DNA from 2 places in the Pseudarthrobacter sp. lyk4-40-TYG-27 genome. Region 2 is predicted to be linked to the other one. Evidence: riboswitches for the same ligand, from Rfam matches in the RefSeq annotation. Region 2 holds a riboswitch; the other holds the start of a gene.
The links. A riboswitch is a leader RNA that binds a small molecule or an ion and turns the genes downstream of it on or off. The one in region 2 is predicted to bind glycine.

Region 1: another riboswitch for glycine. It lies ahead of gcvP (aminomethyl-transferring glycine dehydrogenase); the one in region 2 lies ahead of cycA (D-serine/D-alanine/glycine transporter).

The regions. Positions count from the first base shown of each region.
Region 1 covers NZ_JARVSH010000002.1:24,303-35,345, reverse strand. Annotated here, with positions in the region: gene QRM96_RS03600 (L-serine ammonia-lyase) at 1-235, opposite strand, end outside; gene gcvT (glycine cleavage system aminomethyltransferase GcvT) at 306-1,454, opposite strand; gene gcvP (aminomethyl-transferring glycine dehydrogenase) at 1,526-4,405, opposite strand; glycine riboswitch at 4,595-4,691, opposite strand; gene QRM96_RS03585 (TetR/AcrR family transcriptional regulator) at 4,801-5,337, opposite strand; gene QRM96_RS03580 (MFS transporter) at 5,421-6,980, shown strand; gene QRM96_RS03575 (Dps family protein) at 7,056-7,535, opposite strand; gene QRM96_RS03570 (APC family permease) at 7,757-9,313, shown strand; gene QRM96_RS03565 (DUF4193 domain-containing protein) at 9,467-9,769, opposite strand; gene QRM96_RS03560 (hypothetical protein) at 9,875-10,066, opposite strand; gene QRM96_RS03555 (LacI family DNA-binding transcriptional regulator) at 10,146-11,043, opposite strand, start outside.
Region 2 covers NZ_JARVSH010000003.1:1,381-12,423, forward strand. Annotated here, with positions in the region: gene QRM96_RS04480 (LamB/YcsF family protein) at 1-335, opposite strand, end outside; gene QRM96_RS04485 (hypothetical protein) at 319-1,122, opposite strand; gene cycA (D-serine/D-alanine/glycine transporter) at 1,201-2,727, opposite strand; glycine riboswitch at 2,776-2,871, opposite strand; glycine riboswitch at 2,872-2,970, opposite strand; glycine riboswitch at 3,260-3,360, shown strand; gene gcvP (aminomethyl-transferring glycine dehydrogenase) at 3,519-6,401, shown strand; gene gcvT (glycine cleavage system aminomethyltransferase GcvT) at 6,407-7,555, shown strand; gene gcvH (glycine cleavage system protein GcvH) at 7,675-8,058, shown strand; gene glyA (serine hydroxymethyltransferase) at 8,055-9,377, shown strand; gene lipA (lipoyl synthase) at 9,451-10,464, shown strand; gene QRM96_RS04520 (MFS transporter) at 10,533-11,043, shown strand, end outside.

The DNA of each region.
Region 1 (11,043 bases), on a different contig from region 2:
TCAACTCCGGATGAAACCCCTCCAAGCCCAGCAGGATCGCGGTCATCGTCCCGTGCCCATGACCGGTGGCCGCCAACGAGCCATACAAATCCACCCGCAACGACGCCACGTGAGCCAGCACCCCCGAGGCCTTGAGTTCCTCCGCAAAAACGGCGGCAGCCCGCATCGGCCCCACAGTATGAGACGACGAAGGCCCGATCCCGATCGAAAATAGATCAAAAACGCCAACAGCCATGCGATTGGTTCCTAACTAAAACGGGTGGTGGGGCGGGGTTTCGTCAAGCGAAACTCCCGGCTGTCCGGCGCTATTTTTGGCGCTTGTAGAACGGGAGGCCGACGACTTCGAAGGGTTCGGCCTTACCGCGAAGGTCGACTTCGAGGGAAGTTCCCGGCGCCGAATGCTCCACGTCGACGTAGGCCATGGCGATGGGGTAGCCCAGAGTGGGCGAAGGCTGGCCGGAGGTGACCTCACCGACGGTGGCGCCGTCTTTCAGGACCGGGTAGTGGGCGCGGCCGGCCCGGCGTCCCCGGCCCTTGAGCCCCACGAGGCGGCGGCCGGAGGTGCTGCCTGCACCGGCTTCCTTCTTGGCTGCCAGCGCGGCCTTCCCGACAAAGTCGCCTTCTTTGGACAGCGCGACGACGGCGCCCAGGCCGGCGGCGAACGGGTCGCCGTCCAGCGAGAGTTCGTTGCCGTAGAGCGGCATTCCTGCTTCGAGGCGGAGGGAGTCGCGGGAAGCGAGCCCTGCGGGGGTGAGCTGGCCCTCGTCGGCAATGGCGATCAGCGCCTGCCAGAGGCCCGGGGCGTCCCCGTTGTCCACGAAGATCTCGAAGCCGTCCTCGCCGGTGTACCCGGTCCGGGCCAGCAGCAGGTCCAGGCCCGCACCGCCCACCAGGAAGGGGACCTCGACGGCGGCGTAGTACTTCAGCCCTGTCACCAGGGAATGCCGGGCTGCCGGAACCAGCCGCAGCAGGATCGATTCTGCTGCCGGGCCTTGGACGGCGATCAGTGACGTGCGGGCTGAGGCGTCCTCCACCTTCACGTCGAACCGGGCGGCACGTTCCTGCAATGCTGCCGCGACGGTGTCTGCGTTTCCTGCGTTGGGGACCACCAGGAAGACGTCGGTGCCGTCCGGCGCTGCCGGCCGGCGGTAGGTAATGAGGTCGTCGATGATGCCGCCGTCTTCGTTGCAGATCAGCGAGTACTTTGCCTTGCCCACGGCCATGGCGGAGATCTTGCCCACCAGGGCGTAGTCCAGGAACGCGGCGGCCTCGGGGCCGGTCACCCAGACTTCTCCCATGTGGGAGAGGTCGAACAGCCCGGCGGCCTTGCGGACCGCGTGGTGTTCGGCCAGTTCGGAGCTGTACTTCAGCGGCATCTGCCAGCCGCCAAAGTCCGTAAAGGAGGCGCCGAGCTTTTTATGCTCGTCGTAGAGCGCGGTGTACTTCTCAGTCATTGAAAGTCCTTTGGGAGCGATGGTTGAGCTGGTCGAAACCGGGTGCCGGCCGGCTCAACCACCGGAGCGGTCTACTTCTCGAACTCGGCTGTGCTGTCCTCGAACGCTTCGAGGGGCGGGCAAGAGCAGATGAGGTTGCGGTCGCCGGCGGCGCCGTCGATCCGGCCGACGGGCGGGAAGTACTTGTCCTGCTTGTGGTGGGCCGGGAACGCTGCCTGCTCCCGTGGGTAGGCGCGGTCCCAGTCAGAGGAGACGACGGCGGCGGCCGTGTGGGGTGCGTGCCGCAGCGGTGAGTCGGTGACGGCGAAGTCGCCGTTGGCCACCTGGTCATTTTCCTTGCGGATGGTGATCATGGCCTCGATGAAGCGGTCGATCTCGGCCAGGTCCTCGGACTCGGTGGGCTCCACCATCAGCGTGCCCGCGACAGGGAACGAAAGGGTGGGGGCGTGGAAACCGAAGTCGATCAGCCGCTTGGCCACGTCCTCGGCCGTGACTCCCGTCTTCGCCGTGAGTTCGCGCAGGTCCAGGATGCACTCGTGCGCCACCAGCCCGCCTTCACCGGTGTAGAGGACCGGGAAGTACTCGTTCAGGCGGGACGCGACGTAGTTGGCCGCCAGCAGCGCGGACTTGGTGGCCTCGGTCAGGCCCTCACCGCCCATCAGCTTCACGTACGCCCACGAGATCGGCAGCACACCGGCCGAACCGAACCGGGACGCGGAGATCGCCACCCCGTGGCCCTCTTCATGGGCGGCCTTGTTCGCATCGCCCGGCATGAACGGTGCCAGGTGCGCCTTCGCGGCAACGGGCCCGACGCCGGGTCCCCCGCCGCCGTGCGGGATGCAGAAGGTCTTATGCAGGTTCAGGTGCGAGACGTCCCCGCCGAACCGGCCCGGCTGGGCCAGCCCCACCAGGGCGTTCAGGTTGGCCCCGTCGATGTAGACCTGGCCGCCGGCGGCGTGGACGGCGTCACAGACTTCGCGGACGTCCCCGTCGAACACGCCGTGGGTGGAGGGGTAGGTGATCATGATGGCCGACAGGACATCCCGGTTCGCCTCGATCTTGGCCGTCAGGTCCTCGTGGTCGATCGTCCCGTCAGCGGCGGTGGCCACCACCACCACCTTCATCCCGGCCAGGACGGCGGAGGCGGCGTTGGTGCCGTGCGCCGAGGCCGGGATCAGGCACACGGTGCGCTGCTGCTCGCCCCGGGAGTGGTGGTAGCCGCGGATCGCGAGCAACCCTGCGAGCTCGCCCTGCGAGCCCGCGTTGGGCTGGATGGACACCTGGTCATACCCGGTGATCGTGGCCAGGTCCGCTTCCAGGCCGGCGATGAGTTCGCGCCAGCCCTCGGTCTGGGAGTCCGGGGCGAACGGGTGGATCGAGGCGAACTCCGGCCAGGAAATGGCCTCCATCTCAGCCGTCGCGTTCAGCTTCATGGTGCACGAACCCAACGGAATCATCGTCCGGTCCAGCGCCAGGTCACGGTCCGAGAGCTTCCGAATGTAACGCAGCAACTGGGTTTCAGACCGGTGCGTATTGAACACCGGATGCTGCAGGTAGTCGGAAGAACGCTCGACGCCGGCCTCCAGCCCAAAGCCCTGGCCCTCGCTGTGTCCCTCGGCAACCGGGGCGCCGAAGACGTCGGCGACCTGCGCGACGATGGCCGGCGTCGTGGTTTCGTCGAGGGAGATGCCTACGGTGTCGGCGTCGATGGGCCGCAGGTTGATGCCGCGGGCCTCGGCGTCGGAAATCACTGCTGACGCACGGCCGGCAACACGGACCGTCAGGGTGTCGAAGAAGGAAGTGTGCAGGACATCCAGGCCGGCGGCCTTGAGCGCCGCGGCGAGGGTACGGGCGTGGCCATGCGTCGTTTCCGCGATCGCCTTCAGCCCGTCCGGGCCGTGGTACACCGCGTACATGGACGCAACGATGGCCAGCAGCGCCTGGGCGGTGCAGATGTTGGACGTGGCCTTCTCGCGGCGGATGTGCTGCTCGCGGGTCTGCAAAGCCAGGCGGTAAGCGGGAACGCCGGCGTCGTCCTTGGACACCCCAACCAGGCGGCCGGGCAGGGAACGTTCCAGGCCCTTGCGGACAGCCATGTAGGCGGCGTGCGGCCCCCCAAAGAACAACGGCACACCAAAGCGCTGGGCCGAGCCAACGGCAATGTCCGCGCCCTGCTCGCCCGGAGGTGTGATCAGTGTCAGGGCCAGCAGGTCCGCAGCCACCGTAACCAGCGCGCCGCGGTCCTTGGCAGCGGTAATGACGGCGGACTGGTCCCACACCCGGCCGGAGGCGCCGGGCTGCTGCAGCACGACGCCATTGATGGCACCCTCCGGCAGGCCCTTGGACAGGTCCGCGACCTCCACCTCGAAGCCCAGCGCCTCGGCGCGACCCTGCACGATGGCGATGGTCTGCGGAAGAACGTCGATGTCCAGGACCGTCTTGCCGTCCTTCGCTGCCGCGGACTTGTTGGCGCGGCGCATCAGGAGCACGGCCTCGGCCACGGCGGTGGCTTCATCCAGCAGCGAGGCGTTGGCGATGGGCAGTCCCACCAGGTCCTGCACCATGGTCTGGAAGTTCAGCAGTGCCTCGAGCCGGCCCTGCGAGATTTCCGGCTGGTACGGGGTGTAGGCGGTGTACCAGGCCGGGGATTCCAGGATGTTGCGGCGGATCACCGGCGGCGTCACGGTGTCGTAGTAGCCTTGGCCGATCATCTGGACTGCCGTCTTGTTCTTGGCGGCAAGCTTCCGCAGTTCCGTGAGGACTTCAACCTCGCTGAGGGCGTCCTGCAGGCGAAGGGCAGATTCCTGACGGATGACCTTGGGGACGGCGGTGTCAACCAGTGAGTCGACAGTGTCGTAGCCAACGGCTTTGAGCATGGTATCGACGTCGGCCTGGCGGCGCGCACCGATATGGCGGTCGACGAAAGTGGTGGAGGCTGGGCTAACCGGCACGAAGGAACTCCATTTACTCAGGCGGCGCAGGGTACGCCACAGCGATTCGGGTTCCTCCCCGCTCTGTATTGGACCTGAGAGTTTCCGCGGTGCCTGCCTGGCAGGACCCGCTTGCACCGTCGGTGAGCACACCGGCTCCGAATCCCCGATTGGGGGTCATGGGAACCGCCTGCTGCTTTCCAGAGGCGCCTCGCCGCGGCGGTACGGGGGCCTGCGAGATTCCTGGGGAGGATTTGCTCCTACGGCGCCTGCCTGTACACCGGCAGAACTCTCCCGCCGCAGATCAAAGGCTATTCACTTGTAAACCAGCCATGTGCTGGATCATGCGGGCCGGTGACAGCCCTCACAACATTCCATTGTCCTATGCCGCAACCCTTCCCGGCAAATGGCGGAGGCTACCTGCGAAGCCGCTCAAGGGCCGCCAGGAGTTCCTCCACGTCAGCCGCCGCTCCCCCTTGCGGCGCCGGGCCCACGGACAACATGGCGTTGAAATACAGCCCGTCCCCCATATACAAGACCGCTTTGGCCAGCCCCGGCCCCACGTCGGCCGCGATCTCGTCCAGCCACCGCTGCTGGATGGCCGCGAAACGGCGCCGCGTTTCCTGGTGCGCCACTTCCGCCAGCCTGGTGGCGGCAACGATGGCCCGGTCCAGCGGAGTGTCCGCCCAGACGGAGGAGCGGATGAAGTAGGCCGCCGCCCCCTCGGCGGCCGCGGCCATGGCGTCGGCGTCCTCTTTGGCCAGCCCGTCCAGGCGGTCCAGCAGCACTTCGATGAGCGCTTCCTTGTTGGGGAAGTGGTACAGCAGTCCCCCCTTGGACACGCCTGCCTTTTTGGCCACCGCGTCGAGCGTGGCCGCCCGCTCCCCCACGTCGATCAAGAGGGTTTCGAAGGCGTCAAGGACCGCATCACGGGCTACAGGCTTTCGGGGCATGCTTCCCATCATGCCCTCCGCCGGCGTCGAAAAGGGAAACGGCAAGGTTTTAAACTGTACCGTCTGGACGGTATATTTATTTTATGACGACTTCCCCTTCGACCTCGGCGCCTGCACGCAGCGGCGGAGCGGCCGGGCGGCCCCCGCGGCCCGACTGGCTCGCACTGGGGCTGCTGATGTTCCCGGTGCTGCTCGTCGCCGTGGACAATACCGCCCTGACATTCGCCCTGCCCGCCATCACCCGCGCCCTGGAACCCTCCGGTGTGCACGTGTTGTGGATTATTGACGCTTATCCACTGGTATTGGCCGGTCTCCTGGTATCGATGGGAAGCCTTGGCGACAGGATTGGGCGGCGCCGGTTGCTCATTATCGGCAGCACGGGCTTTGCCGGATTGTCCGCCGCAACGGCTTTTGCGCCCTCCGCGGAGTGGCTGATCGCCGGACGGGCCGCACTGGGGTTCTTCGGGGCGATGCTGATGCCCTCCACCTTGTCGCTGATCCGCAACATCTTCCCGGAGCCCAACCGCCGGCGGATGGCCGTCGCCATCTGGGCTGCCGGATTCTCCGGCGGCGCAGCCTTGGGGCCGATCTTCGGCGGCTGGCTGGTGGAGCATTTCTGGTGGGGCGCCGTGTTCCTGGTGGCGGTGCCCCTGATGGTTCCCCTGCTGGCACTGGGCCGCACTTTGATCCCGGAATCCAAGGACCCGTCGCCGGGAAGAGTGGACGTCCCGAGCATCCTGTTGTCCATGCTGGTGATGGTCCCCATGGTCTACGGCATCAAGGATGTTGCCACCGAAGGTCCGGGCCTGGCGGGCCTTGGCAGCATGGCGTTCGGCGTGGCGATGGGCGTGGTGTTCGTGCGGCGCCAGCACCGCTTGGAACACCCCCTGCTGGATATGTCGTTGTTCCGGAACCGGGTGTTCAGCATGGCCATCAGCGCCAACATCCTGGCCCTGTTTTCCTTCAACGGCTTCATCCTGTTCCTTGCCCAGCACCTCCAGCTCCTTGAGGGCCTGAGCCCGTCAGCCGCGGGCGTGGCGATGATTCCGGCGCTGGCAGCCACGGTGGTGGCCGGCTTGGTGGTGGTGCCGCTGGTTCGCAAGGTCCGCCCTGGCTACGTGGTGGCGGCGGGGCTGGCGTTCAGCGCCACGGGATACACCCTGGTGGCGTTTGGAAACCACGACGGCGGACCCGCGCTGCTGCTGGCAGCGCTCCTGGTCCTGGCGCTGGGCGTGGGCACGGCGGAAACCATTTCGAATGACCTCATCCTCGGCTCCGCGCCGCCGGAAAAGTCAGGGGCCGCCGCGGCGATCTCCGAAACCGGCTACGAGGTGGGCTCACTGCTGGGGACGGCCGTCCTTGGCTCCATCCTGACGGCCTCCTACCAGCACAACCTGCGCCTCCCGGCCGGATTGGATGGCATGCTCCCGGGCGCCTCGCTGCACAACGCCGGGGAAACGCTGGCCGGCGCCATGGAGGCGGCCGCCGCCCTGCCCGGCCCGCTGGCGGACGCGGTCCGCGACGCTGCGGCGGCGGCGTTCGATTCCGGCGTGCACATCACGGCGGCAATTGGGCTGGTACTGATGGCGACGGCGGCAGTCCTCGCCGCCGTCGTGCTGCGGAAGGTACCCAAGGCCACCTGACCGCACGGGGACCGCAAAGGGCGCCCGGTGCCGGATGAGTTCCGGTACCGGGCGCCCACGTGCGGGACGCTCGGCCTACTTGGAGTCGGCAGTGGTCACCTTGGCGGTTGGCTTCATGTTTTCAGCCTGCACCATCCAGGCAAACTGCTCGAGCCGGGCGATGAACTCGTGCAAAAGGTCCGCGGAGGTGGGATCTTCCTCATCCACCTCGTCGTGGACCTTGCGCATGGTGCCAACGGCGGCTTCCACGGCGGCAACGATCCGCTCAATGGCGTCCGCAGTGCTGATCAGCCCGTCAGGGAACTGGGCCAGGCTGGTGGTTTCGGCAACGGTGGAGCTGCGGCCGTCCGGGAGGGCGTGCAGGGCGCGCATCCGCTCGGCAGTATCGTCGGCGAACTGGCGGGCAGCGTCAACAATCTCATCGAGCTGCAGGTGCAGGTCGCGGAAGTTGGTGCCCACGATGTTCCAGTGCGCCTGCTTGCCCTGGATGTGGAGTTCGATCAGGTCGGCCAGGACTGCCTGCAGGTTGTTGGTCAGTGTCGGTGAAGCTTTCATGCATCCTCCTCAAGTGGTCCAATATGGCTGACGCTACCAGCCGTGGGCTGCCCCGCGGCCGGCAATCCGGAAATTTCTCAGTGAGCTTACTAATTGTGGAAATCAGTCATAAACGAACGTGGTTCATATTGCGTCTTGCATCACAGGGCCGGCACCCTCATACTAAATGAACGCCATTCATATAGTGACCTCCGTCTCACAGCCTTTCAGAAAGTGGTGCCATGACAGAGACAATCCGCACCAGTACCTCCAAATCCGGCCCCCACGCCCACGCACCGTCCACGGGCGGCGTCAGCGCCAAGGGACTCAAGGGCGGGCAGCTCGGCCTGCTGGCCGTCGTCGTCCTGGGCATCTCAACCATTGCCCCCGCCTACACGCTTACCAGCGCACTTGGACCCACCGTCAACGAAGCCGGGCTCCAACTGCCAGTCATCTTCCTGATCGGTTTCATCCCCATGATCCTGGTCTCGCTCGCCTACCGGGAACTCAACGCCGATTCCCCGGACAGCGGCACCACCTTTACCTGGGTCACCAAAGCGTTCGGCCCCTGGATCGGCTGGATGGGTGGCTGGGGCCTGCTGGCCGCCAACATCATCGTGCTGTCCAACCTGGCCGGCGTCGCCGTCGACTTCTTCTATCTCTTCCTGTCCCAGGTCACAGGCTCCGCCGAGCTGGCAGACCTGGCGGACAACAAGGCGCTCAACGTCATCACGTGCTTCGTGTTCGTGGCACTGGCCGTCTGGGTCAGCTACCGCGGCATGCACACCACCAAAATGGTGCAGTACAGCCTGGTGGGATTCCAGCTGCTGGTGCTGGGCCTCTTCGTCGCCATGGCATTCGCCAACTGGTCCACCTCGGAGACCGCCATCCCGTTCAGCTGGGACTGGTTCGACGTCACCAAAATCGAGACCTTCGGCCAGGTTGCCGCCGGCATCTCCCTGTCGATCTTCGTGTACTGGGGCTGGGACGTCTGCCTGACGGTCAATGAGGAAACCGCCAACGGCAAAAAGACCGCCGGCGTGGCAGGCACCCTCACCGCGGTCATCGTCCTGGCCATCTACCTCCTGGTCAGCATCGCCACCATGATGTTCGCCGGCGTGGGAGATACCGGCAACGGCTTGAACAACGCCGAGAACCACGAGAACATCTTCACGGCGCTGGCCTCTCCCATCATGGGCCCGTTCGCCATCCTGATGTCCCTGGCGGTGCTCTCCAGCTCGGCCGCTTCCCTGCAGTCCACGTTCATGTCACCGTCCCGCAGCCTGCTGGCGATGGCCCACTACGGCGCCCTGCCGGAACCCTTCAGCCGGATCAGCCGGAAGTTCGCAACGCCGGGCTTCGCCACCATTGCTGCCGGCGTCGTCTCCGCCGGGTTCTACGCGGTGATGCATGTGGTCAGCGACAACGTCCTGAACGACACCATCCTGGCGCTGGGCCTGATGATTTGCTTCTACTACGGCCTCACCGCACTGGCCTGCACCTGGTATTTCCGGCACAGCCTGTTCAACAGCGTGCGCCACTTCGTGTTCAGGCTGGTCTGCCCGGTGGTGGGCGGCGTGGGGTTGTTCGTGGTCTTCGTCCAGACCGCCGTGGACAGCCTGGCGCCCGAGTTCGGCAGCGGTTCCGAGGTCTTCGGCGTGGGCCTTGTGTTCATCCTGGGCGTAGGCATCCTGGCCCTGGGCGCCGTCGTCATGCTGGTCATGTCCCGCACGCACCCGGGCTTCTTCCGCGGCGAAACGCTCAAGAAGGATACGCCCGCCCTGGTAGTCCCGGAATAGGGCGAAGCGTTCACGAAAAGGTGCCGTGCCCCCAACCGGGCACGGCACCTTTCCGTTGTCACGGAGGGGTATTTTGGTAACGACGGCGGCCGGAGACACAGCAGCGCCGGCCGCCCCGGAGGGGCAACCGGCGCCGGGAAGAAGGGGTGGGGCTCAGCCTTCGCAGTCGCGGCAGTACTTCAGGCCGTCCTTTTCGCGGGCCACCTGTGACCGGTGGCGGACCAGGAAGCAGGACGAGCAGGTGAACTCGTCGGACTGCTCGGGAACCACAATGACGGTGAGTTCCTCGTTGGACAGATCGGCGCCGGGGAGGTCGATGCCTTCAGCGGTGTCATTCTCGTCGACATCGATGACTGCGGTCTGCGCGTTGCCGCTCCGGGACGCCTGGAGGGCCTCCAGGGAGTCAGCGGGAGACTCCTCTTCCTGCTTGCGTGGAGCATCGTAATCGGTAGCCATTAGCATGTTCACTTTCGTTGCTGCACAGCGCCATTTCAGGCACCTCAGTGAAGCAGTTTAGGGCATCATCCGGGCCCCGGCGCAATAGTGTGGCCAAGCAGACATTCAGTTGCCGCCGGACACCCTTCCCAGGTGTTCGGAGCGGGCATGGTCGGCGCCGACGGAGACTCCACTCAAGGCGGGAAGCCACCCCCACCGGGTGGCATCGGCCATGGCGCCGGCGGCCTCGGACTCTGATTCGCAGGTAAAGGTAGCAATGGCCCAGTCGCGGAGCCGGGTGAGCAAGGTAGCCGTCATGCCTGAAACCTACGCAGCAATTGTTGTGGCCACGTTTCGCGGCGGTCTCCCCCGGATTAATTCCAGCCTTCCTGCTGCTTCAGCAGGGCGGGGCCGTGCTGCTGCGCAGGATGAGCTCAGGTTCCACCACCAGCGTCCTGGGCCCTTCCGCACCGCCGAGTACCCCGAGCATCATGTCCATGCAGCGCCGGCCCAGTTCTTCGAAGTCCTGCCGGACCACGGTCAGCGGAGGGCTGAAGTATGCCGATTCGGGCTGGTCGTCGAAGCCCACCAGGGAAACGTCCGTCGGCACCTCCAAGCCTGCTTCGTTCAGGGCGCGCAGGATCCCCAATGCCATCTGGTCGTTGCCCACGAAGAGGGCCGTGGCGCGCCGGTCAGCAGCCAGCCGACGGCCAATGGCGTAGCCGCTGCCCGCACTCCAGTCTCCCTCGACCAGGAGATCCGCCTCGAGCCCGGCGGCTTCCAGGGCGGAACGCCAGCCGTCGGACCGCGCCACGGCGTCAATCCAGTCCTGCGGCCCGGCGACATGCCCGATCCGGCGGTGGCCCTGCGCTATGAGGTGCCGGACGGCCAGTTCGGCTCCCTTGCGCTGGTCCACCCGGACACCGCCAACGGCGTCATTCCCGTCGGACCCCACGGCCACTACCGGCACTCCGATAGCGAGTTCCGCCAAGGCCGCCAACGTGGCCAGGTGCGGAACAATCACGACGATCCCGTCCACCGCTTGGTCCAGGAAGTGCCTGACCGCGTCCAGGATGGTGTCCCTGGCGACTTCCCGCAGCGCAGCGACGCTGACAAAATATCCCGCGTCCCGGGCGGCCCGTTCAACTCCCAGCAAGGTGTTGGCCGGGCCGTACTGCGACAACTCGCTGCCCAGGACGCCGATGGTCTGCGAGCGCCGGGTGACCAGGCTGCGTGCTGCTGTATTGCGGCGGTAGCCGAGTTCGGCAATCGCCGCTTCCACCTTGTGCCGGGTC
Region 2 (11,043 bases):
AGGGCTCCGTGAGGCTTGACGTAGTCCACAGAGGCACCCACCGCATGCGCTACGCCGTCGAGCGCCCCCAGTTGGTACAGCACGTCACCGAAGAGCTCATCAAAACTCATGTCCAGCGCGCGGCGGCCGTAGCCGGCCAGATCGCGGTAGCCGAGGTGGGCCCCGACGGTGACATCCAGTTCGTAGGCGGCCCTGCAGCTGTCCAGCATGGTGATGGGGTCACCGGCGTGGAGGCCGCACGCCACGTTTACGCTCGTGGCCACCTGGAACATCGCCGGATCGCCTCCTGCCGTCCAGGAGCCGAATGATTGCCCTACGTCAGCGTTGAGATCCAAGTGTGTTGCCTTCCAGCGTCAGGTTGTCCGGCGCGGCAGCGGCGGTCAGCTCGCCGGGAATGGTGTCCGGCATCGGCCCAAAAGCCTCGCGGGCGTTCCTGGCCACTGCGCGGCCCATCATGAGGTTACCGGCTCCACCCACAACAGCCCCTATCCCGAAGGGCAGGGCGCGGCCAAATAACGCAGTGCCCTGCCGCTTCAGGAGGTTCTTCAGGAAGGCCGACTGGATCCGCTTACGGACGCTCCCGAATCCCGGCACCACCATCGACTTGGACAGCACGCTCCCCCAGGCATTGCCTGCGCTGTTGCCGGCTGCCTGGCCGCTGAGGGTCCCCAGCAGCGCAGTGCCCTCTTCGCCGAGCATGATGGCCATGACCATGGTGCCGGCTTTCTCCGGGTTGGTCAGCCTGATGCCGTGCAGTTCAGCCAGCGACGTTGCGTAAAGGGCCGTGGCTTCCAGGAAGCCAACTGTGGCGGCCGCGGAAAGTCCCAGCGACGCCACGGTTCCAACGCCGGGGACGACGGCGGTGGCACCCACCAGGGCGCCTCCTCCGGCGACAGCCCGGAGGTAGTCGCGTTCCGCGATGTCTGCCAACTGCGCGGCTGTTGCCCGCGGATGCTTCTTCTGGAGCCTCCGGATGTAGCCCACCACCAAAGGCCGCTGGATCTGCACGGCCTTCAGGATAATGTTGTGAACGCCGGGCTTGGGCTTGCCCTGGGCGTCAAACATCGCGTTATGGGCGGTTTCCTGTGCGATACGGAGTGCGGGGTTGCTGCGCCGGGCCATGGTCACCTTCATTCAAATCGACCTGCAGCGCGTGGCTGCCGTGTCATCCCATCCTAAGTGGATAAACACTAAGCATGCTTACACTTTTTGGGCCGGCTCTTCTGCGTCCGCGCGTTCGCCGCGGCGACCGGCGGCCTCGTCGGCCCGAAGCTCGGCCCGGAAGACCTCGAAGCGGGCCAGGTGCGCGGGACGGCGCCGGAGAATGGCCCACGCCACGCCGAGGATGACGAACCAGACGGGAGTCACCAGCAGGGCAGCGAGCGTGTCGGGCTGGGTGGTCAGGGCCCAGAGAACGAAGGCGAAGAACGCGTACACCACCCACACGGCGGGGATGCCACCGGGCATCTTGAACTTCGAGGCCGCGTGCAGGTGCGGGCGGCGACGCCGGAAAGAGATGTAGCTCGCGAGGATGATCGACCAGACAAAGACGAAGCAGACGGCGGACACGGTGGTCACCATTTCAAAGGCCATGCCAACATCCTGGCCCGCATACATGAGTACGACGCCGGACAGCAGCAGGACGCAGGACAGGAACAGCGCGTTGCTGGGCACCTTCCTCGTGGAGAGCCGGCTGAAGACACCGGGGGCGTCGCCTTCCTGGGCCAGGCCGAAGACCATGCGGGACGTGGAGTAGATGCCGGAGTTCGCAGAGGACATCGCCGAAGTGAGGACCACCAGGTTGACCACCGTGGCCGCGGCGCCGAGGCCGGCCAGGGAGAACATCCCGATGAAGGGGCTGTGGCCGGCGGCGAACTGGGTCCACGGGGTGACTGCCATGAGGATGACCAGCGCGCCGACATAGAAGAGCAGCACGCGGACGGGGATGGCGTTGATGGCCCTGGGCAGCGTGCGCTCGGGATTCTTGGCCTCGGCGGCGGTGGTGCCCACCAGTTCGATGCCCACGAAGGCGAATACTGCAATCTGGAATCCGGCCACAAAGCCCATGAACTCATTGGGGAAGAACCCGCCATGGCTCCACAGGTTGGTGAAGCTAGCCGTGCCTGCGTCGCTCTGGAAACCGGTGAAGATCATGAAAAGTCCCACGATGATCAGGGCCGCGATGGCGACGATCTTGATGAGGGCGAACCAGAACTCTGTCTCGCCGAACGCCTTGACCGTGGCGAGGTTCAGCAGCAGCAGGATGCCCACCGTGGCCAGGCCCGGGATCCAAAGCGGCAGCGCCGGCCAAAGTTCTTTTGAGTACCCGGCGATGGCGATGACGTCCGCGATTCCGGTGATCACCCAGCAGAACCAGTACGTCCACCCGGTGAAGAAGCCTGCCCACGGACCCAGGAGGTCGGCGGCGAAATCACTGAAGGACTTGTAGTTCAGGTTGCTCAGCAGCAACTCGCCCATGGCCCGCATGACGAAGAAAAGCATGAAGCCGATGATCATGTACACGAAGATCACGGAAGGTCCGGCGGCGGAAATGGTCTTGCCGGAACCCATGAACAGGCCTGTGCCGATCGCGCCACCAATGGCGATGAGCTGGATATGCCGGTTGGTGAGTTGCCGTTCCAGGTGGGGAGGCCCGCTGCGGGCCGCCGTGGCAGCACCCTGGCCGCGGGCTGGTTCGCTGTTGGACGTGGGGGGATGAATCGCCATGAGGAACTCCATCGATAAAGCGGCTTTTGGAGCCGCAAAGATTTGGTTCCTCCCCGCTCTGTTGTGGACCTGAGAGTTTCCGCAGCCAAAGCCGCTTGCACCGTCGGTGAGCCAAGGTCATGCCCGGCTGCTTTCCAGAGTTGCCTGTCCGCGGCGGTACGTGGGCCTGAGAGTTTCCTGGGGAGGGTTTGCTCCTACGGCGCCTGCTGGGTGTACCCGGCAGGACTCTCCCGCCGCAGGTCGAAGGCGTATTCAGTTGGAGGTCGGCGGCTTTTTGGGCCGCCGCCGGGCATGCACGGGACAGGCGCCGACTGGTAGGCCGCTCCGGATACGCTGAGCCAGCCACCGGCGGCGCCAATCCCGGGTTCAGTGTGGTGTCCGTCACGATCGAATGTCAAACCCCTTCCGACACAAGCGGGAACGAAGGCATCACGCGCCCAGTCAAGCCCCTCACCGAACCTGGCCGATTTGCCAATGACGGGTTCGTCCCGATACCTTGTGAGCCGAATCACCCACATTTGAATAAGCCTTTCGAGCTGTGACGGGAGAGTCCTCCCGGCGAATCACCGGGCAGGCGCCGTAGGAGCAAATCCTCCCCAGGAATCTCTCAGGCCCATGTACCGTCACGGCGAGGCGACTCTGGAAAGCAACCAGGCTCCGGCCTGGTTCACCGACGGTGCAAGCGTCCCCTGCCGCCAGCAGGCAACGCGGAATCTCTCAGGTCCAATACAGAGCGGGGAGGAACCCATCCCACGCCGTGCCACCCTGGCCGGCCAGACCTGGAGTTCCTCATGACGATTCAGTCGCTTCCAACATCCTTCGTGGACCGCCATATCGGCGCGCGCCGCCAGGCCGACGTCGACACCATGCTCAAGGCCGTGGGCTACGACAGCGTGGACGGCCTGGTTGACGTGGCCGTCCCCGCGTCCATCCGGCAGGAAACTGCGCTCAAGCTGGCCGACGCCCTCAGCGAGGTTGAAGTCCTCACGGAACTGCGGAAGCTTGCCGCCAAGAACAAGACTGCCGTCCAGATGATCGGCCAGGGTTACTACGACACCGTGACGCCGCCGGTGATCCGCCGCAACATCCTGGAATCCCCGGCCTGGTACACCGCCTACACGCCCTACCAGCCGGAAATCTCGCAGGGCCGGCTTGAGGCGCTGCTGAACTTCCAGACCATGGTGCAGGACCTGACGGCGCTCCCGATAGCCAACGCTTCCTTGCTGGATGAAGCCACCGCCGTGGCCGAGGCCGTGCTCCTGATGCGCCGCGCCAACAAGTCCGCGGCAGCCAAGGACGGCAAGACTGTCCTGGACATCGACGTACTTCCGCAGACCATCGCTATTGTCAGGGGCCGTGCGGAGGCGCTGGGCTTCGAGGTGGAGGTCGCGGACCTGTCCAAGGGCCTGCCGGAGGGTGCCATCAATGGCGTCGTGCTGCAGCAGCCCGGCGCCTCCGGCCGCGTATGGGACCAGTCCGCCGTCATCACCGCTGCCAAGGACCGGGGCGCGCTGGTCACCGTGGCTGCGGACCTGCTGGCCCTGACACTGATCACACCTCCGGGCGAGCAGGGCGCGGACATTGCCGTTGGCTCGGCCCAGCGCTTTGGTGTGCCGTTGTTCTTTGGGGGGCCGCACGCCGCCTACATGGCTGTCCGCAAGGGCCTGGAACGTTCCCTGCCCGGCCGCCTGGTTGGGGTGTCCAAGGACGACGCCGGCGTTCCCGCTTACCGCCTGGCTTTGCAGACCCGCGAGCAGCACATCCGCCGCGAGAAGGCCACGTCCAACATCTGCACCGCCCAGGCGCTGCTGGCCATCGTTGCGTCCATGTACGCGGTGTACCACGGCCCCGACGGGCTGAAGGCGATCGCAGAGACCGTCCACAACAAGGCCAGGGTCTTGGCAACAGCACTCACGTCACTGGGCCGCGAACTGGTCACGGACTCCTTCTTCGACACCCTCACCGTCAGCGTTCCGGGCAAGGCCGCCAAGGTGGTCACCGCCGCTGAAGCCCGCGGCATCAACCTGCGCTTCATCGATCCGGACACGGTGGGCGTCTCCGTTGATGAGACGACGACGGCGGCAACACTTTCCGCCGTCGCCGTCGCCTTTGGCGCCGGTCCGGTGGGTGATGCCCAGGGATTCGAACTGCCCGACACTATTTTGCGCACCTCGGCCTACCTGCAGCATCCGGTGTTCAATACGCACCGGTCTGAACCCCAGTTGCTGCGTTACATTCGGAAGCTCTCGGACCGTGACCTGGCGCTGGACCGGACGATGATTCCGTTGGGTTCGTGCACCATGAAGCTGAACGCCACGGCCGAGATGGAGGCCATTTCCTGGCCGGAGTTCGCCTCGATCCACCCGTTCGCCCCGGACTCCCAGACCGAGGGCTGGCGCGAACTCATCGCCGGCCTGGAAGCGGACCTGGCCACGATCACCGGGTATGACCAGGTGTCCATCCAGCCCAACGCGGGCTCCCAGGGCGAACTCGCAGGGTTGCTCGCGATCCGCGGCTACCACCACTCCCGGGGCGAGCAGCAGCGCACCGTGTGCCTGATCCCGGCCTCGGCGCACGGCACCAACGCCGCCTCCGCCGTCCTGGCCGGGATGAAGGTGGTGGTGGTTGCCACCGCCGCTGACGGCACGATCGACCACGAGGACCTGACGGCCAAGATCGAGGCGAACCGGGACGTCCTGTCGGCCATCATGATCACCTACCCCTCCACCCACGGCGTGTTCGACGGGGACGTCCGCGAAGTCTGTGACGCCGTGCATGCTGCCGGCGGCCAGGTCTACATCGACGGGGCCAACCTGAACGCCCTGGTAGGACTCGCCCAGCCGGGCCGGTTCGGCGGCGACGTCTCGCACCTGAACCTGCACAAGACCTTCTGCATCCCGCACGGCGGCGGGGGACCCGGCGTCGGGCCCGTTGCCGCCAAGGCGCACCTGGCACCGTTCATGCCGGGCGATGCGAACAAAGCCGCGCACGAGCCCGGGCACGGTGTGGCGATCTCGGCGTCCCGGTTCGGTTCGGCCGGGGTGCTGCCGATTTCGTGGGCGTACGTGAAGCTGATGGGCGGGCAGGGCCTGACCGAGGCCACCAAGTCCGCGCTGCTGGCGGCCAACTATGTCGCGTCCCGCCTGAACGAGTACTTCCCGGTCCTGTACACCGGCGAAGGCGGGCTGGTGGCGCACGAGTGCATCCTGGACCTGCGCGAACTCACCGCGAAGACCGGGGTCACGGCCGAGGACGTGGCCAAGCGGCTGATCGACTTCGGTTTCCACGCCCCCACCCTGTCCTTCCCCGTCGCGGGCACGCTGATGGTGGAGCCCACCGAGTCCGAGGACCTGGCCGAGATCGACCGCTTCATCGAGGCCATGATCACCATTCATGGCGAGATCCAGCAGGTGGCCAGCGGCGACATCACCCTGGAGGCATCCCCGGTGCGCAACGCACCCCACACTGCGGCCGCCGTCGTCAGCTCTGACTGGGACCGCGCCTACCCGCGGGAGCAGGCGGCCTTCCCCGTAGCCTCGCTCCGCCAGGACAAGTATTTCCCGCCCGTCGGCCGGATCGACGGCGCCGCCGGCGACCGGAACCTGGTCTGCTCCTGCCCGCCCCTCGAAGCGTTCGAGACTTCGACAAGCTCAATCACCGGATTGGAAGACTGATTCCCATGACCGAGAACTACACCGCTCTTTTCGAGCAGCACAAGAAGGCCGGGGCCTCATTCACGGACTTCGGCGGCTGGCAGATGCCGCTCAAGTACGAGTCTGAACTCGCGGAACACCACGCCGTCCGCAAGGCCGCCGGGCTGTTCGACCTCTCCCACATGGGAGAAGTCTGGGTGACCGGCCCCGAGGCCGCCGCGTTCCTGGACTACGCCCTGGTGGGCAAGATCTCCGCGGTCGCCATCGGCAAGGCAAAGTACTCGCTGATCTGCAACGAAGACGGCGGCATCATCGACGACCTCATTACCTACCGCCGGCCATCCCCCGAAGAAGGCGTTGACAGGTACCTGGTGGTGCCCAACGCGGGCAACGCCGCAGTGGTGGCCAAGGAACTCCTGGAACGCTCCGCCGCCTTCGACGTCACTGTGGAGGACGCCTCCGCCAACACCTCGCTGATCGCCGTCCAGGGACCGAATTCCGAAGCGATCCTCCTGACGCTGGTCCCGGCCGAACAGCACGCACTACTCACCGGGCTCAAGTACTACGCCGCCGTGGAGGTGGGCATCGCCGTCAACGGCACGGTCCAAGACCTGCTCGTGGCCCGGACCGGCTACACCGGCGAGGACGGGTTCGAGATCTACGTTCCCAACCTGGACGCGCCCGCGCTGTGGGAGGCACTGCTCCAGGCCGGCGAAGGCTCCGGCCTGGTGCCCGCCGGCCTCGCCGCCCGCGACTCGCTACGCCTCGAAGCCGGGATGCCGCTCTACGGCAACGAACTCTCCCGCTACGTCAACGCTTACGCGGCAGGCCTGGGCCCCGTGGTGTCGCTGGCCAAGGAAGGCGACTTCGTGGGCAAGGACGCCCTGGCAGCCATCAAGGCCGCCGGAGTCGGATCAACCATCGGGCAGAAGCTGGTGGGCCTCAAGGGTGCCGGACGCCGCGCCGGCCGCGCCCATTACCCCGTCCTTAAGGACGGCACCCTGGTGGGCGAAGTAACCTCCGGCCAGCCCTCCCCCACCCTCGGATACCCCATCGCCATGGCCTACGTCGAGGTCGAATTTGCTGAAGTCGGCACCGTCCTTGACATCGACCTCCGCGGAAAGCCCGAGCGCTTCGAAGTGGTCCCCCTCCCGTTTTACAAGCGCCAGAAGTAGCTTCCGGGGCTGGGTTCGGCCCGGGGGGCCGCACCCGCAGGACCCAACGCCCGCTCACTTGTTGCGGGAATCAACCCAACGCTTTCTCACTTTCTCAACACGAACCCAAGGAAACACACATGGCAAAAGTTGTAGCTGAACTGAAATACTCCGCCGAGCACGAATGGGTTGCTGTGGACGGATCCGGGCCTGCGGGGATCGGGATTTCCGCCGTGGCGGCCGACGCCCTGGGCGACATCGTGTACGTGGACCTGCCGGAGGTCGGCTCCATCGTCACGGCCGGCGAAACCTGCGGCGAGGTGGAATCCACCAAGTCCGTCTCCGACCTCTACGCCCCGGTCACCGGCGAGGTCACCGAGATCAACGACGGCGTGGTCTCGGACCCCGCCCTGATCAACAGCGATCCCTACGGTGCAGGCTGGCTCTTCAAGGTGTCCGTCACCGAGGAAGGCCCGCTCATGTCCGCCGAGGAATACGCCGCAGCAAACGGCGGCGAGCTGTGAGCGCCCCGGCAGAAGTGGGCGCCTTCGAGCAGGTGGCCTCCCCCAGCCTGAACGCCGACCTGTCCGTCCTGGACCCTGAGGTTGCCGCCAGGATCGACGACGAGCTTGGCCGCCAGCGCGACGGCCTGGAAATGATCGCCTCCGAGAACCACACGGCCGCCGCCGTCATGCAGGCCCAAGGCTCAGTCCTGACCAACAAGTACGCTGAGGGCTACCCGGGCAAGCGCTACTACGGCGGCTGCGAACACGTCGACGTGATCGAGCAACTGGCGATCGACCGGGTGAAGGCCCTGTTCGGCGCGGAGTACGCCAACGTCCAGCCGCACTCCGGAGCCCAAGCCAACGCCTCCGTGATGCACGCCCTGATCAAGCCCGGCGATACCATCATGGGCCTGAACCTGGCGCACGGCGGCCACCTCACGCACGGCATGCGCATCAACTTCTCCGGCAAGCTCTACAACGTGGTGCCGTACCAGGTCCGGGAGGACACCCACACCATCGACATGGCCGAGGTGGAACGCCTGGCCCGGGAGCACAAGCCGCAGCTCATCGTGGCCGGCTGGTCCGCCTACGCCCGCCAGCTGGATTTCGCCGAGTTCCGCCGGATCGCCGATTCCGTGGGCGCGTACCTGATGGTGGACATGGCGCACTTCGCCGGGCTGGTCGCAGCAGGCCTTCACCCGAGCCCGGTGCCGCACGCGCACGTCACCACCTCCACCACGCACAAGACCCTCGCCGGTCCGCGCGGCGGGATCATCCTGAGCAACGACGCCGACATCGCCAAGAAGATCAACTCGGCAGTGTTCCCGGGACAGCAGGGCGGCCCGCTGGAACACGTCATCGCCGGCAAGGCGGTGGCCTTCAAGATCGCCGCCACCGAAGAGTTCCGCGAACGCCAGGAACGTGTGCTCGCCGGCGCGCGCCTGCTGGCAGAACGCCTGGTCCAGCCGGACGTCACCGCAAAGGGCATCAGTGTGGTCTCCGGCGGCACCGACGTGCACCTGGTCCTCGTCGACCTGCGCAACTGCGAACTTGACGGACAGCAGGCCGAGGACCGGCTCGCCGCGATCGACATCACCGTCAACCGCAACGCCGTGCCCTTCGACCCGCGCCCGCCCATGGTCACCTCAGGCCTGCGCATCGGCACCCCGGCGCTGGCCACCCGCGGGTTCGGCGAGGACGCCTTCCGGGAGGTTGCGGACATCATCGCCGAGGCATTGACGGCCGACGCCGGCGCGGACCTTTCCGGGCTCCGTCACCGCGTCGAGGCCCTGGCCAAAGCCCACCCGCTCTACCCAGGCATCGCACCCCTGTCCTGACCCTGGTTCCGACAGGCTCAGCGAACGGTCGTTGAGCCTGTCGGCCCCCCTTCGAGCAAACAAAGGAACAACGATGACATTGGCACCTGAAGGCCGGAAGATGCTGCGGATCGAGCAGCGCAATGCTGCCGTTCCGGTGGAGCGGAAGCCGGAATGGATCAAGGCCAAGGTCCAGATGGGCCCGGAGTTCGTCGGGCTGAAGAACCTGGTCAAAAAGGAAGGCCTGCACACCGTCTGTGAAGAGGCCGGCTGCCCGAACATCTTCGAATGCTGGGAAGACAAGGAAGCGACCTTCCTGATCGGCGGGTCCGAATGCACCCGCCGCTGCGACTTCTGCCAGATCGACACCGGCAAACCCTCCCCTATGGACATGTTCGAACCCACCAAGGTGGCCCGCTCCGTCCAGTCCATGCAACTGCGCTACGCCACCGTCACCGGCGTGGCCCGCGACGACCTCGAAGACGAAGGCGTCTGGCTCTACGCCGAAACCGTCCGCAAGATCCACGAACTGAACCCCGGCACCGGCGTGGAACTGCTCATCCCCGACTTCTCCGGCAACCCCGACCACATCAAAGCGATCTGCGACTCCGCCCCCGAAGTCTTCGCCCACAACGTCGAAACCGTGCCCCGGATCTTCAAACGGATCCGGCCCGCGTTCCGCTACGACCGCTCCCTGGACGTCATCACCCAGGGCCGCAACCTGGGCATGGTCACCAAATCCAACCTCATCCTGGGCATGGGCGAAACCCGCGAGGAAATCTCCGAAGCCCTCCGCGACCTCCACGAAGCCGGCTGCGACCTGATCACCATCACCCAATACCTCCGCCCCTCCGAACGCCACCTCCCCGTGGACCGCTGGGTCAAACCCCAGGAATTCGTGGACCTCCAGCACGAGGCCCAGGACATCGGCTTCCTCGGCGTCATGTCCGGCCCCCTGGTCCGCTCCTCCTACCGCGCCGGCCGCCTCTGGGCCACCGCCATGCGCAAAAAAGGCCGCGACATCCCCGCCGAACTCGCCCACATCGCCGACGGCATCCAGGACTCCGGCACCACCCGCCAGGAAGCCAGCACCCTCCTGGCCGGGTAATCCAGGACGAGGTTCGGCCGGCCCGGCCAGGGTGGTTGTCCCGGCCGGAACCCCCCTAGACTTGGCCTATGCCCACGCCCAAAGCTTTGCGGCCGTTTGCCCATCGCGAGTACCGTGTGCTGATTGCGGCCCTGGCCATCTCGATTTTCGGGTCCGGGATGTGGGCCGTGGCCATGGTCTACCAGGTGATCCACCTGGGTGGCGGCCCATTGGACCTCTCCCTGGTGGCAGCGGCGGGCAGCGTTGGCCTGGTGGCCTTCGTCCTGGCCGGCGGGATCGCGGCCGACCGGGTCCCCCAGCGCCGCCTCATCATCGCCGTGGAAGGCGCCAACCTTGCCGTGATCGCCGCCATCAGCGGGCTGGCGATCGCCGGTTGGCTGGAATTGTGGCACGTGGCGGTGGGCGCGTTCGTGCTGGGGGTGGGTGCGGCGTTCTTCTTCCCGGCGTACTCGGCCATCCTGCCGCGCATCCTGCCACCGGAGGACCTGCTGGCGGCCAACGGCATGGAAGGGTCCATGCGGCCGGTTTTGCAACAGGCGGCCGGGCCCGCGGCGGCAGGCGTCCTGGTGGCAGCGCTCT